Regions from separate parts of the Bradyrhizobium sp. HKCCYLRH3061 genome, predicted to be linked through region 2. Evidence: predicted binding sites of a transcription regulator. Region 2 holds the regulator's gene; the other holds the start of a gene.

Region 1 (6,518 bases), 340 kb from region 2:
CTCATCCATGAACACGAGCCGGGGCTCGGTCACCAGATTGCGCGCGATCTGCAGCCGCTGCCGCATGCCGCCGGAATAGGTCCGCGGCGCATCGTCGATGCGGGCGACATCGATTTCCACGCGCTCGAGCCAGGACGAGGCGGTCTGCCTGATCCGACCATAGTTGTTCCAGCCGACCGCCATCAGCCGCTCACCGACATTGGCGCCGGCGGAGACCGCCATGCGCAGGCCCTGCGCCGGGTCCTGATGGACATAGCCCCAATCGGTTCGGAACAGAAAGCGGCGCTCCGCCTCGCCAAGCCCGGCAAGATCGCGCAGCACGCCGTCGCGCATACGGTAGGACACGCGGCCCAACGTCGGCGCCATTTGCGCCGACAGCATCTGCAAGAGTGTCGATTTGCCCGAGCCGGACTCGCCGACGATGGCGAGCACCTCGCCGGGATAGAGCACGAAGGAGACATCGCGGCAGGCTGCCAGGCGGCCGTAGCTCTTCGCAAGCCCTTCCGCGACGAGCAGCGGCTGATCGGATGCGCTGATCATCTCAGCCATGGGCGCTCTCCTTGTGCGGGGGGACGCTCTGCGCGCCACGATGTCCGGATGCCTGGCGGCCCTCGCAGTAGTCGGTGTCGGAGCAGACGAACATGCGGCTGCCCTTGTCGTCGGTCACGATCTCGTCCAGGTAGGACTCCTCCGCCCCGCACAGCGCGCAGGGCGCGTCGAACTTGTAGCGCGTGAACGGATGGTCCTCGAAATCCAGCGAGACGACCGACGTATACGGCGGAATGGCATAGATTCGCTTCTCGCGTCCCGCGCCGAACAATTGCAGCGCCGGGCAATTGTCCATCTTGGGATTGTCGAACTTCGGCGTCGGCGACGGATCCATCACGTAGCGCGCATTGACCTTGACCGGATAGGCGTAGGAGGTCGCGATGTGACCGAAGCGCGCGATGTCCTCATAGAGCTTGACGTGCATCAGGCCATATTCGGCGAGCGCATGCATGCGGCGGGTCTCGGTCTCGCGCGGCTCGAGAAAGCGCAGCGGCTCGGGGATCGGCACCTGATAGACCAGCACCTGCCCCTCGTGAAGCGGCGCCTCGGGAATGCGATGCCGGGTCTGGATGACGCTCGCCGCTTCCGTCGAGGTCGTGGTGGCGACACCCGCGGTCTTGGCGAAGAACTTGCGGATCGAGATCGCATTGGTCGTATCGTCCGAGCCCTGGTCGATGACCTTGAGTACGTCGTCGGGACCGAGAATGGCCGCAGTGACCTGCACGCCGCCGGTGCCCCAGCCATAGGGCATCGGCATCTCGCGGCTCGCGAACGGCACCTGATAGCCGGGAATCGCGATCGCCTTCAGGATGGCGCGGCGGATCATCCGCTTGGTCTGCTCGTCGAGATAGGCGAAGTTGTAGGCCGGCGCGTTCATTCCGCAGCTTCCTTCAATTCGGGAGCGGCATTGGCCTCGGCGAACTCCCGGCGCAGCTTGCGCAGCAGGCCGAGCTCGGACTGGAAGTCGACATAATGCGGCAGCTTCAGATGCTCGACGAACCCGGTCGCCTGCACATTGTCGGAGTGCGACATCACGAACTCCTCGTCCTGCGCCGGTGCAACCATGTCTTCGCCGAGCTCGCGCGCGCGCAGGGCACGGTCGACCAGGGCCATCGACATCGTCTTGCGCTCGCTCTGCCCGAAGGCGAGGCCATAACCGCGGGTGAAGCACGGCGGCTCGGTCGCCGACCCCTTGAACTGGTTCACCATCTGGCATTCGGTCAGCTCGACCGATCCGAGCGGCACCGCGAAGCCGACCTCCTCGGCCACGAACTCGACCTCGACGTCCCCGAAGCGGATTTCGCCGGCGAAGGGATGGTTGCGGCCATAGCCGCGCTGGGTCGAGTAGCCGAGCGCGAGCAGGAAACCCTCATCACCGCGTGCGAGATTCTGCAGCCGCAGATCGCGATCGGCGGGAAAGCTCAGGGGATCACGGGTGAGATCGCCGACCGGCGCGCCAACCTCGGCTTGCGGCGACGGCTCGATCAGTCCGTCCTGACCGAGAATATCGGTGACACGTGGCGTCGGCGCATTCGGCGCCTCGGCACGGGCCGGCAGCTCCGGCTCGACGCCGGCCGCCAACTGCGGATCGAGCAGCCGATGCGTATAGTCGAAGGTCGGCCCGAGCACCTGGCCGCCGGGAATGTCCTTGAAGGTCGACGAGACACGCCGCTGCACCCGCATTGCGCCGGTATCGACCGGCTCGCTCGCGCCGAAGCGCGGCAGCGTCGCGCGGAAGGCGCGCACCAGAAAGATCGCCTCGATCAGATCACCGCGCGCCTGCTTGATCGCCAGCGCCGCGAGCTCGCGATCGTACAGCGAGCCTTCGCTCATCACGCGATCGACGGCGAGCCCCAACTGCTCGGAGACCTGCGCCAGCGACAGCTCCGGCACATCGCGATCACCCCGGCGCTCATGCGCCAGCAGCCGGTGCGCGTTCTCGATGGCGCGCTCGCCACCCTTGACGGCAACATACATGCCTCACTCTCCTGCGGAAACGAGCCGGGTCGTTCGCGGGATGGCGACGATGGACGAGCCATCGACCAGCACGACGTCGACACCACGCGGAAACAGCCTCTCATTGATCGACAGCCGCTCGAACAGGTCAGTCGGCGCGACCGTCGCACGGAACGATGTCGTCCCGTCGATGCCCGGACCACGCAGCTCGAACGCCGGACCTCTGGACAAGCTCGGCACCTGCAGGACCAGCGTCGTCGAGCGATCGGGATATTCGGCACTGCCGAGCGCGAATGAAGTCAGATCGGGAAGCGTTTCCGGGTCCGCCGCGACCGCAAAGCAGGCGAGCGCCCCGTCGGCGACGATCGGCGCCCCCGTATGAAACTTGAGCCAGGCGCCGACCTCGGACGTGCCGGCGAGCGGCGCATCAAGCCAGATTGGCGTATCGTGATCGAACAGGGTCAACGCGATCGCGGCGGCACCTGGCATCAACGACGACGGCCGGCCGACATTGCCCTCGACCTGTCGCAGACTTCCCGGACGCGCCATGGCCTCCATGACGATACGGAAGGTGGATTGCGCGGACAGCACATTGTCGGCGAAGCCGGGCTGCAGATCGGAAGCGGCGGCACCCATCAGCCTTCTCCTCGCACCATCGTATAGAAATCGACACGCGTGGCCGCAGCCTGCTCCGCGCGGTGGGCCCGCGATGCACGCATCTGCGCCTGCAGCGGTGCGACCACCTGCGTCTCGATCGATCGCACATGGCTTGATGACTGGATCATCGCGTCACACAGCGCGATCAGGCGCGCCTTGTCGGCGTCACGTCCCAGCACATAGCCAAACCCGACCTCGCCGCTCTCGAGCCGCACCGCGGCGCGCGACACCGTCGCCTCGCCGACATTGAACGGCGCACCGTCGCCGCCGATCCGTCCCCGCAGCATCACCAGGCCATTCTCCGCCGGACGAAGATCGCGATACTCAGGCACCGCGAGGTCATTCAGCCTGGCGCGGATGTCCGCATGCGAGGCATGCGCCAATACCCGCATAGCCGCCCTGCGCCGGTCCTGCATCGTGGTCTCGCCGTCCATCGTCATCCCGATCTTGCCGTCTCGAAGTTGTCTATGTTAATAGACAACTTCGTAGCGAAGCGCCATGACTGTTTGATGACATGGGCGTGATTTCAGGCCGGACAGCGGAGAGCCGTGGATGAGCATGCAAGGCGCCGACTCGGGCGTGGCGCTGTGGCGGCGGGTGGCCGACGGCATCGAGCGCGACATCGCCGACGGCCGCTTCGCGGCCGGAACGCGCCTGCCCGGCGAGACCGAAATCGCCGAAACCTATCGCGTCAACCGTCATACGGTGCGTCGCGCGCTCGCGACCTTGGCGGAGCGCGGCCTCGTGCGCGCCGAGCGCGGCAGCGGCACCTATGTCGAAGCGCCTCGTCTGTCATATCCTCTGAGATCGCGCACCAGGTTCTCCGAGATCGTGGGGGCCGGCGGGCGCGAGCCGCGTGGACAGCTGATCGCAGCGTCCGAAGAGCCCGCGACGCGCGAGCTCGCGCGCGAGCTGCGATTGAAGACGGGCGCACCATTGGTGCGGATCGAGGCGCTGCGTCTCGCCGACAAGACGCCGATCTGCGTGAGCACATCCTGGCTGTCGGCCGAGCGTTTCCCCGAGGCCGGCCACATCTTCGCGTCGGTGCGCTCGATGACCGCCTTGCTCGCCCATTACGGCATTCGCGACTATCGCCGCGGCGCGACCAGAATCACGGCGGCGATCGCCGACGCGAGCGACGCCGCGCGGCTCGACCTCGCGCTTGGCCGTCCGGTGCTGGTGGTCGACAGCACCGATGTCGATGCCGACGGGACGCCGCTCGTCAGCAAGCGCTCGCGTTTCGCCGCGGAGCGCGTGACGTTCGAGGTGGAGAGCTAGACCAGACGTCCGCTACTCCCCCGTGCGCGCTCAGTCGATGAGCGAGCCGTCCTGATTGAAGAACGGATGCGGCCCGTCGAAATCGCCGATCGGCACCTGATGGGTGACGACCGTTCCGAAGCCCGGTCCTGGAAACCAGGCATGAAGGTGAAAGGCCGGCGGCTCGACCCGGAAGGATGGCGGGCGCAGCTCGGCCAGATCGAGCGCGACGGCATGGTTCGGCGCTGGACAGATCGTGCAGGGAATGCCCGCAAACCGGGTCAGCGTCGCGCGATGAACGTGACCGCATCCGATCAGTTGCACCCGCGGATGGCGCGCGAGGATCGCCGCGAGATCGTCGGCATTGCGCAGGTTCTGCCGGTCCATGTGCCAGATGCCGGTGGTGAATGGCGGGTGGTGCAGGAACAGCAGGGCCGGCCTTTCGCTGGAGGTGGACAGCCTGGCATCGAGCCATTGTAGACTCGCCTCGTCCAATTCGCCATGCGGATGGCCGGGCACGCTGGAATCGAGCAGAAGCAGATCGAGACCGGCCAGTTCCACATGCTGGTTCAGTGGCGCCGACTGCTCATGAGCAGCGCCGGGAAACGCCGCGCGCATCAGTTCGCGGGAATCGTGATTGCCTGGTACGGCGGCGAATGGAATCTCGAGGCCGGCAAGAAGATCTTTCAGATGATCGTACTCGGCCGGCGACGGCGTATCGGCGAGATCGCCCGAGATCACCACCAGATCGAGCTTCGGCGCGAACCGGTTGAGCTCCATGATGCAACGGGCCAGCGCACGCGCCGTATCGACGCGGCGGTAGGCGAGCCGGCCGGGCGCCTTGATGTGCAGGTCGGAGATCTGAGCAATGGTGACGGGGCTCTTGGTCATCGGCTGATCAACCCTTCTCCGGCAGCAGACGAATGGACCCGGGCGCAATCCGCAGGCCGATCCGCTCGCCCGCAGCGACCCTGATCGTATTCGGCGCGTCCACGGTCAGTGCGATCGAGGCGGCATCGCGGACAACGATCCGCTGCCGGTCGCCGGCAAAGCGGACGCTGTCGACGACGCCGGTCAGACTCGATGCCGCGGCGTCGACGATCGCGATCGTTTCCGGCCGAACCATCGCCACCGCCAGGTTGCGTGGACCGGGATCCGCGATCGGCTGCCGGCCTCCCGGCAGAACGAGCTGGCCGCCGTCGAGCGGCGCCTCGATGATGTTGGCCGCGCCGACGAACTCCGCGACGAAACGATCGGCCGGCGCAAAATAGACCTCTTGCGGCGTCCCGATCTGGGCGATCGCGCCCTTGCGCATCACGACGATGCGGTCGCCGAGCTCCATGGCTTCAGCCTGATCATGCGTGACGTAGATCGCCGTGATGCCGAGCGTGCGCAACAGGCCGTTGAGCTCGCCGCGCAGGCGCTCCCGCAAGGCGGCATCGAGTGCGGTGAGCGGCTCGTCGAGCAGCAGCACGCTCGGGCGGATGGCGACTGCGCGCGCCAGCGCGACGCGCTGACGCTGACCGCCCGAGAGCTGATCGATGCGCCGGTCTTCAAGACCGCCCAGATTGGTCAGCGCGACCAGCTCGGCGACGCGCGCGGCGCGCTCCGGCTTGGCCACGCGGCGGATCTTGAGCCCGTAGCCGATATTGTTCGCGACCGTCATGTTGGGGAACAGCGCGTAGGACTGGAACACCATGCCGACATTGCGCTTCTCGATCGGCTGTCGCGTCAGATCCCTGCCGTCGAACAGCACGCGCCCGCCCGCATCGGGCGTTTCGAGCCCGGCCACGATCCGCAGCAGCGTGGTCTTGCCGCAACCGGACGGCCCCAGCAGCACCAGCGTCTCGCTCTGCGCGATGTCGAGCGTGGCGCGCGCGAGCGCGCACGTCCCGTCGGCAAAGGTCTTGCCGCAATTCTCCACCTTGAGGGCGGCTCCATGCCGGGTCATCGTGCTCACCGCAGGCTTCCTCTCTCGCCGACCCATTGCATGGCCACCAGCAGCGGGATGATCATGACGAAGAAGATCAGCGTGTAGGCGGATGCGACCTCGAGCCGCATCGATGCGTAGCTGTCGGCGAGACCGACCGGCAGTGTCT
Region 2 (6,518 bases):
CGTGAGCAGCCGTGATGAGCCAAGTGATTGGCGATGAAGGTCGGACGTCCCACTGCGTCGAGGCCGTCTGCCGTCAGATCGCCCGAGGTGAGCGCCAGCAGGCTTTCCATCATCCAGCCCGGATGCGGCGCGCAGCCTGCGACGTTGATCACCGGCAGCCCGCGTTTCGAGCGGAATCCCGCGCCGAGCGCGCCGCCGATGTCACTGCCCTCGAACTGCAATCCGACCGCGTCGGTCGGGTTGATGCCGGCAGCAGGAATGCCGCCATAGGCCGCGCAGCTGCCGACGGCGACGACGTAGTCGGCCAGCGGCGCCAGATCGAGCAGCCAGTGATAGATCGAGCGGTTGGTGCCGGCGAGCATGTTGAAGCGGCCGCTCAGATGCGGCCCGCGTGCGACCGAGCCTTCGAGCACCAGCAGATCGAGCCGCTCGCGGCCGTCGCGGATCGCCTCCAACAGTTCGACGACTTCGTCCCCGGTCTCTTCGCTGACAGAGGGATGCCAGATCAGGTCAATGCCGGACTGGCGCAACTCGTCGAACCAGCCGGACGCACCGCTTTCCAGGATCGACATCGTGCAGCCGCCGCAGCTCGCGCCCTGCAGCCACAGCATCCTGGTCATTTCGTCCGAGCCGGCCATCATCCGTACCCGCGCGCTCGATCCTATTTCGTTCTCGGGTTTAGCGCCCCGGCGCGAACGCTGGCAAGCTCCTCACCCGGCGCATCCTCGGAACCGCCCGGACGGCGGCCAAGCAGCACGGCGCCCGCCCAGATCAGGCCGAACAGTCCGATGGCGACGATCCCGAGGTTGGCGAGATCATCGCCCAGCGCAGTGACGACCTCGGCCCATCCGCCGGTGAAGCCAAGCCGGGGCGTCAGCAGCGCGACCGCCTCGACGCCGCCGATCACCAGCGCGATCGCGACCGAGGCGCCGGTGATGACCAGATTGTAGCGCCGCTTGCGCGCGGGATCCGTGAGCGCCCAGCGATAGGCGCCGGCCATCAGCACGCTGTCGGCGGTGTCGACGGTGGCCATCGCCGCGGCGAACAGCGCCGGGAATACCAGCACATGCGCCAGGCTCGCCCCGCGCGCCGCCTCGGTCGCCGACAGGCTGAGCAGCCCGATTTCGCTGGCGGTGTCGAAGCCCAGGCCGAACAGGAAGCCGAGCGGGTACATGTGCCAGGCGCGGGAGACGACGCGGAGCACCGGCCGCAGCAGACGAATGAGCAGGCCCCGCCCGGCGCTACCGGCGGCATCCATGTCGGAATGGGGGTGGGATGGGCGGCGCCAGAGGTTCACGAACAGCACCAGATTCGCGAAGGCGATCAGCAGCAGGAAGCCTGCGGAGACCGAGGTGCCGATGGTGCCGCCGATCGCACGGATGGCGCTGTCCTCACTCAACAGATCTGCGCCGGCCACCAGGCTCACCACGATGGTGGCGATGACGACGACGCTGGAATGGCCGAGCGCAAAATAGAGGCCGGCGGCGCGCGGGGCGCGACCGTCCTGCACGAGCTTCCGCACCACATTGTCGATCGCCGCGATGTGGTCCGCATCGACGGCATGGCGCAGTCCGAGCAGCCAGGCCAGCATCGCGGTGCCGACGATGGCGGGCCGGTCGGCGTAGAGCGCGAATGCCCAGGCCCAGGCCACCGCATTGGCCGCGACCAGCCCAGCGACGAGCGCAACGGTCCTGCCGGGCTGCGACCGCCACCACAGCAGCCGCGGGGCACGAGGATGATCAATTGGAACAATCGTCATACTCGAACTATAGCAAGAGCCAGGCCAGTTCGGTAAAGCCCCGCTGCAGGCGAAAGCTGCAGGAAAAAATCGGCTGCACTTGCCGGATCGCCCGCTCGCTTGGCAACCCGCTATCCAGTCGCGCACAGATCGTGACCAGCGGCGGGACCTCTCTCGTCCCCTCCCCCTTCACCGCGCCGAGGCACTCTGCGCCGCAATCTCGCGCCGCACGACGGCCTCGAACTGGCTTGCGGGCGCGGCGAACATCAGCCGGGTCTCCTCGTGGAACGCCGAGAAGATGCCGACAACGGTCGGCTGCCCGCCGACCTCGGCCAGGATCGGCGAGCCCGAATAGCCGAAATTGGCGAGGCAATGCACCGTCAGCAGCCGGGCATCGCTGGTCATGCCGGCGCTGCAATTGCGCTGGCCGGTCGGCGAATAGCGCCGCTCCTGGCCGTAGCCGATCTCGGAAATGGCGCCAGCCTTGGTCGCAGCCTGCAGTTCCTCGCGCGTCAGCGCCTTGACCGCGACCGGCTTCGACGGCAGCGCATCCTTCAGCACGATCAGCGCCCAATCGGCGGGCGAGCGGTCGAGCGACCATCTGTCGTGCCGGGTCGGGACGAAGTCCGGCGCCACGATCAGCTTGTCGGCGACCGACGATGCCGCCGGCGTGCCCCTGTTCATGCCGGCCAGGAAGCGGACATTGCCGGGGCTGACCTGCGCGACGCCGTTGAACACGCAATGCGCGGCGGTGAGCACGACGCGCGGCGCGACCAGAGTGCCGGTGCACCAGCCGCCGGTCGAGTATTGCGCGACGGTGACGACGCCGATCGACGACGCCGGCCACGAGGTGGGATCGACGACCTCGCCGATGTGGCGGTCGAGCCCGAGCAGTTGCTCCGGACGCGGAGCGGCGACGCCCGCCTCCGCCGATTCCGGCTTCGGCCGCCAGGCCGCAATGGCGCTCTGGGCCTGGACGCGCTGCGGCTCGGTCAGCTTGACCCTCTGCACGTCGCGGCCGGCCGATCGCACGCCGCTGCGACCCGCCATCACCAGCCAGGCGTAGCCCTGCACGACGTCCTGCTTCACGCCGCGACCGTCGAGCAGCATCAGGCCCAGCATGTATTGCGACTGGGCGAAGCCCTGCGCTGCCGCGCGGCTGAACCAGCGGCCGGCTTCGCCATAATTGCTCGCGACACCTTCGCCGTTGACATAGGCGATGCCGAGATAATGCTGGGCGACGGCGAGGCCCTGATCGGCGGCCTTGCGATACCACGCCAGCGCCTCGGCGGGGTTGCGCGGTTGGCCCCAGCCGAAGGCCTCCATGAAGCCGACGTCGAACTGCGCCCGCGCATCGCCCTTGGCGGCCAGCGGCAGCAGGCGGCGCATCGCCGCGGCGTGCTGTCCGTTTCCCGCCGCGGCGACCGCGTCTTCGAGCTCGGCGGCCGCGGCGCCCGCCGCGCTGCCGAGCAGCACGGCTAGAGATATGATGATGGTCTTGATCAAGGGCGTCCGCTGGGACCGAAACATCGTGACGGGCCACGAAGCAGACACGATCAAGACGGCGGCGGCGTGGCGGAAAGCGGACCGCGATCTCCTCAATCGGGCCCCCTCGCGCCTCACACCTGCTTCATCCTCACGCCCGATCGCCCCTTACACCTGCTCGCTCTTGGCGAAGCGATCATCGAGCGCATAGCCGGCGCCGCGCACGGTGCGGATCGGGTCCTGCTCGCGGCCCGGATTGAGCAGCTTGCGCAGGCGGCCGATATGGACGTCGACCGTGCGCTCGTCGATATAGATGTCGCGGCCCCAGACGCTGTCGAGCAGCTGCTCACGGCTGAACACGCGGCCGGGATGCTCCAGGAAAAACTCGAGCAGGCGGTATTCGGTCGGGCCGAGATCGATCGGCCGTCCCGAGCGCGCCACGCGGCGCTTCTCGCGGTCGAGCTCGATGTCGCCATAGGACAGCACGGTCGCCAGCCGCTCCGGGCTCGCCCGCCGCAGCAGGCCCTTCACGCGCGCCAGCAGCTCCGGCACCGAGAACGGCTTGACGATGTAGTCGTCGGCGCCGGTCGCGAGGCCGCGCACGCGCTCGCTCTCCTCGCCGCGCGCGGTGAGCATGATGATCGGCAATTGCCGGGTCTCGGACCGCGCCCGCAGGCGGCGGCACAGCTCGATGCCGGACAGGCCCGGCAGCATCCAGTCGAGCACGACGAGATCGGGAACGCGCTCCTTCAGCCGTGTGTCGGCCTCGTCTCCGCGCGCCACCGTCTCGACCTCGTAGCCTTCGGCCTCGAGGTTGTAGCGCAGGAGCGTCGTCAGCGCCTCCTCGTCCTCCACCACCAGAATTCGGGCGCCCATGTCAGAACCGTCTCTCTCAGTTGCCGGGGATCGTCGATGCGAAGCTCGTCATGTCGCCCTTCGGGCGCTTGTCCATGATCTGCTGGCCTTCGATCATATAGAAGACGGTCTCCGCGATGTTGGTCGCGTGATCGCCGATGCGCTCGATGTTCTTGGCGCAGAACATCAGATGGATGCAGAACGAGATGTTGCGCGGATCCTCCATCATGTAGGTCAGGAGTTCGCGGAACAGCGAGGTGCAGATGGCGTCGACCTCCTCGTCGCCCTTCCACACCGTCATCGCCGCCGGCAAATCGTGCGCGGCATAGGCGTCCAGCACCGTCTTGACCTGCGACTGCACCAGGTCGGTCATGTGCTCGAGCCCGCGGATCAGCTTGAGCGGATGGAAGTCGCTCTCCAGCGCCGCGACGCGCTTGCCGATGTTCTTGGCGAGATCGCCGATGCGCTCCAGATCGGTGGCGACCCGCATCGCACCGACGATCTCGCGCAGGTCGACCGCCATCGGCTGTCGCCGGGCGATGGTAAGAACGGCGCGCTCCTCGATGATGCGCTGCAGCTTGTCGACCTCGGCGTCGGTGGCGACCACCTTCTGGCCGAGTGCGATGTCGCGCCGCACCAGCGCATCGACGGAATCGACGATCAGACGCTCGGCGAGGCCGCCCATTTCCGACACCAGCCGGGTGAGATCCTGCAGATCGCTGTCGAACGCCTTGGCGGTATGTTCACTGGCCATGATGATCTCCTGAAGTCAATGTCGTCGGCGTCAGCCGAACCGGCCGGTGATGTAATCCTGGGTCCGCCGATCGCTCGGCGAGGTGAAGATCTTGCTGGTGTCGTCGAACTCGATCAGCTCGCCGAGATACATGAAGGCGGTCTTGTCGGAGACGCGCGCCGCCTGCTGCATGTTATGTGTCACGATGGCGATCGTATAGTTTTCGGCGAGCTCCTGGATCAGCTCCTCGACCTTGGCGGTCGAGATCGGATCGAGCGCCGAGCACGGCTCGTCGAACAGGATCACCTCCGGCCGGACCGCCACGGTGCGCGCAATGCACAGCCGCTGCTGCTGGCCGCCTGACAGCGACAGGCCCGAAGCGTTGAGCTTGTCCTTGACCTCGTTCCACAACGCGCCGCCGCGCAGTGCCTTCTCGACCCGGTCGTCCATCTCCGACTTGGAGATCTTCTCATACAGCCGGATGCCGAAGGCGATGTTCTCGTAGATCGTCATCGGGAACGGCGTCGGCTTCTGGAACACCATGCCGACCCGGGCCCGCAGCAGGTTGAGGTCGAGCTTGGGATCGAGGATGTTGGTGTTGTCCAGCATGAGCTGGCCAACGGCGCGCTGGCCCGGGTAGAGATCGTACATCCGGTTGAAGATGCGCAGCAGGGTCGACTTGCCGCAGCCGGACGGGCCGATGAACGCGGTGACGCGGTTGGTCCCCAGCGACAGGTTGATGTTCTTCAGCGCGTGGTGATCGCCGTAATAGAAGTTCAGGTTGCGCGCGGTCACCTTGGCGGGGGCTTCCGGCAAAACCTTGCCGTTCAGCGCGGCGGGATTGGGCTGGCTGACGGATACGGACAGGTCGGTCATTTTGCGTTCCTCTCGGCGCCGAGAATGCGTGCACTGACATTCAGGGCGAGCACGGCCAGAGTGATCAGAAGGGCTCCGCTCCAGGCCAGTTGCTTCCAATAGGCATAGGGGCTCTGGACGAAGTTGTTGATGGTGACGGGCAGGTTGGCCATCGTCTTGGAGAGGTTGAGGCTCCAGAACTGGTTCGACAGCGCGGTGAACAGCAAGGGCGCGGTCTCGCCGGCGACGCGGGCGGTGGCCAGCAGCACGCCGGTGATCAGGCCCGAGCGCGCCGCGCGATAGGCGATGCGCCGGATCACCAGCGATCGCGGCAGGCCGAGCGCCGAGGCCGCCTCACGCAGCGGGTTGGGCACCAGCAGCAGCATGTCCTCGGTGGTGCGCAGCACCACGGGGATGACAATGACCGCCAGCGCCAGCGAGCCTGCGAGCGCCGAGAAGCCGCCCATCGGCACCACGACAGCGCCATAGATGAACAGGCCGATGATGATCGAGGGCGCCGACAGCAGGATGTCGTTGATGAAGCGGATCACCGAGGTCAGGCGGTCGTTGCGGCCGTACTCGGCCAGATAGGTGCCGGCGAACAGGCCGAGCGGCGCGCCGATGCCGACGCCGATGACCGTCATGATCAGAGAGCCGACGATGGCATTGCGCAGTCCGCCTTCGCTCGAGCCCGGCGGCGGGGTGTCGGCGGAAAACACTTGCAGGCTGAGGCCGGCGAGGCCGTTATAGAACAGCGTGAACAGGATCAGCGCCAGCCAGGTGACGCCGAACAGCGCGGCGGCGACGCAGAGGCCGCGGATCACGATGTCCCTGCGGCGTCGGCGCGCATAG

Evidence for each region. The regulator PhoB, encoded in region 2, activates phosphate uptake and scavenging genes when phosphate is short. The targets are predictions, from matches to a motif close to TGTCATNNANCTGTCAT.
Region 1: the regulator PhoB is predicted to act here: its motif matches at 3,661-3,677, upstream of phnF (phosphonate metabolism transcriptional regulator PhnF).

The regions. Positions count from the first base shown of each region.
Region 1 covers NZ_JBNPUE010000001.1:168,198-174,715, forward strand. The annotation lists gene phnK (phosphonate C-P lyase system protein PhnK) at 1-549, opposite strand, end outside; gene ACQR2C_RS00820 (alpha-D-ribose 1-methylphosphonate 5-phosphate C-P-lyase PhnJ) at 542-1,426, opposite strand; gene ACQR2C_RS00825 (carbon-phosphorus lyase complex subunit PhnI) at 1,423-2,526, opposite strand; gene phnH (phosphonate C-P lyase system protein PhnH) at 2,530-3,141, opposite strand; gene phnG (phosphonate C-P lyase system protein PhnG) at 3,141-3,596, opposite strand; gene phnF (phosphonate metabolism transcriptional regulator PhnF) at 3,715-4,440, shown strand; gene ACQR2C_RS00845 (phosphodiesterase) at 4,471-5,310, opposite strand; gene ACQR2C_RS00850 (ABC transporter ATP-binding protein) at 5,318-6,370, opposite strand; gene ACQR2C_RS00855 (ABC transporter permease) at 6,376-6,518, opposite strand, start outside.
Region 2 covers NZ_JBNPUE010000001.1:512,841-519,358, forward strand. The annotation lists gene ACQR2C_RS02455 (HupU protein) at 1-638, opposite strand, end outside; gene ACQR2C_RS02460 (HoxN/HupN/NixA family nickel/cobalt transporter) at 662-1,759, opposite strand; gene ACQR2C_RS02465 (trypsin-like serine protease) at 1,928-3,244, opposite strand; gene phoB (phosphate regulon transcriptional regulator PhoB) at 3,392-4,099, opposite strand; gene phoU (phosphate signaling complex protein PhoU) at 4,116-4,832, opposite strand; gene pstB (phosphate ABC transporter ATP-binding protein PstB) at 4,863-5,687, opposite strand; gene pstA (phosphate ABC transporter permease PstA) at 5,684-6,518, opposite strand, start outside.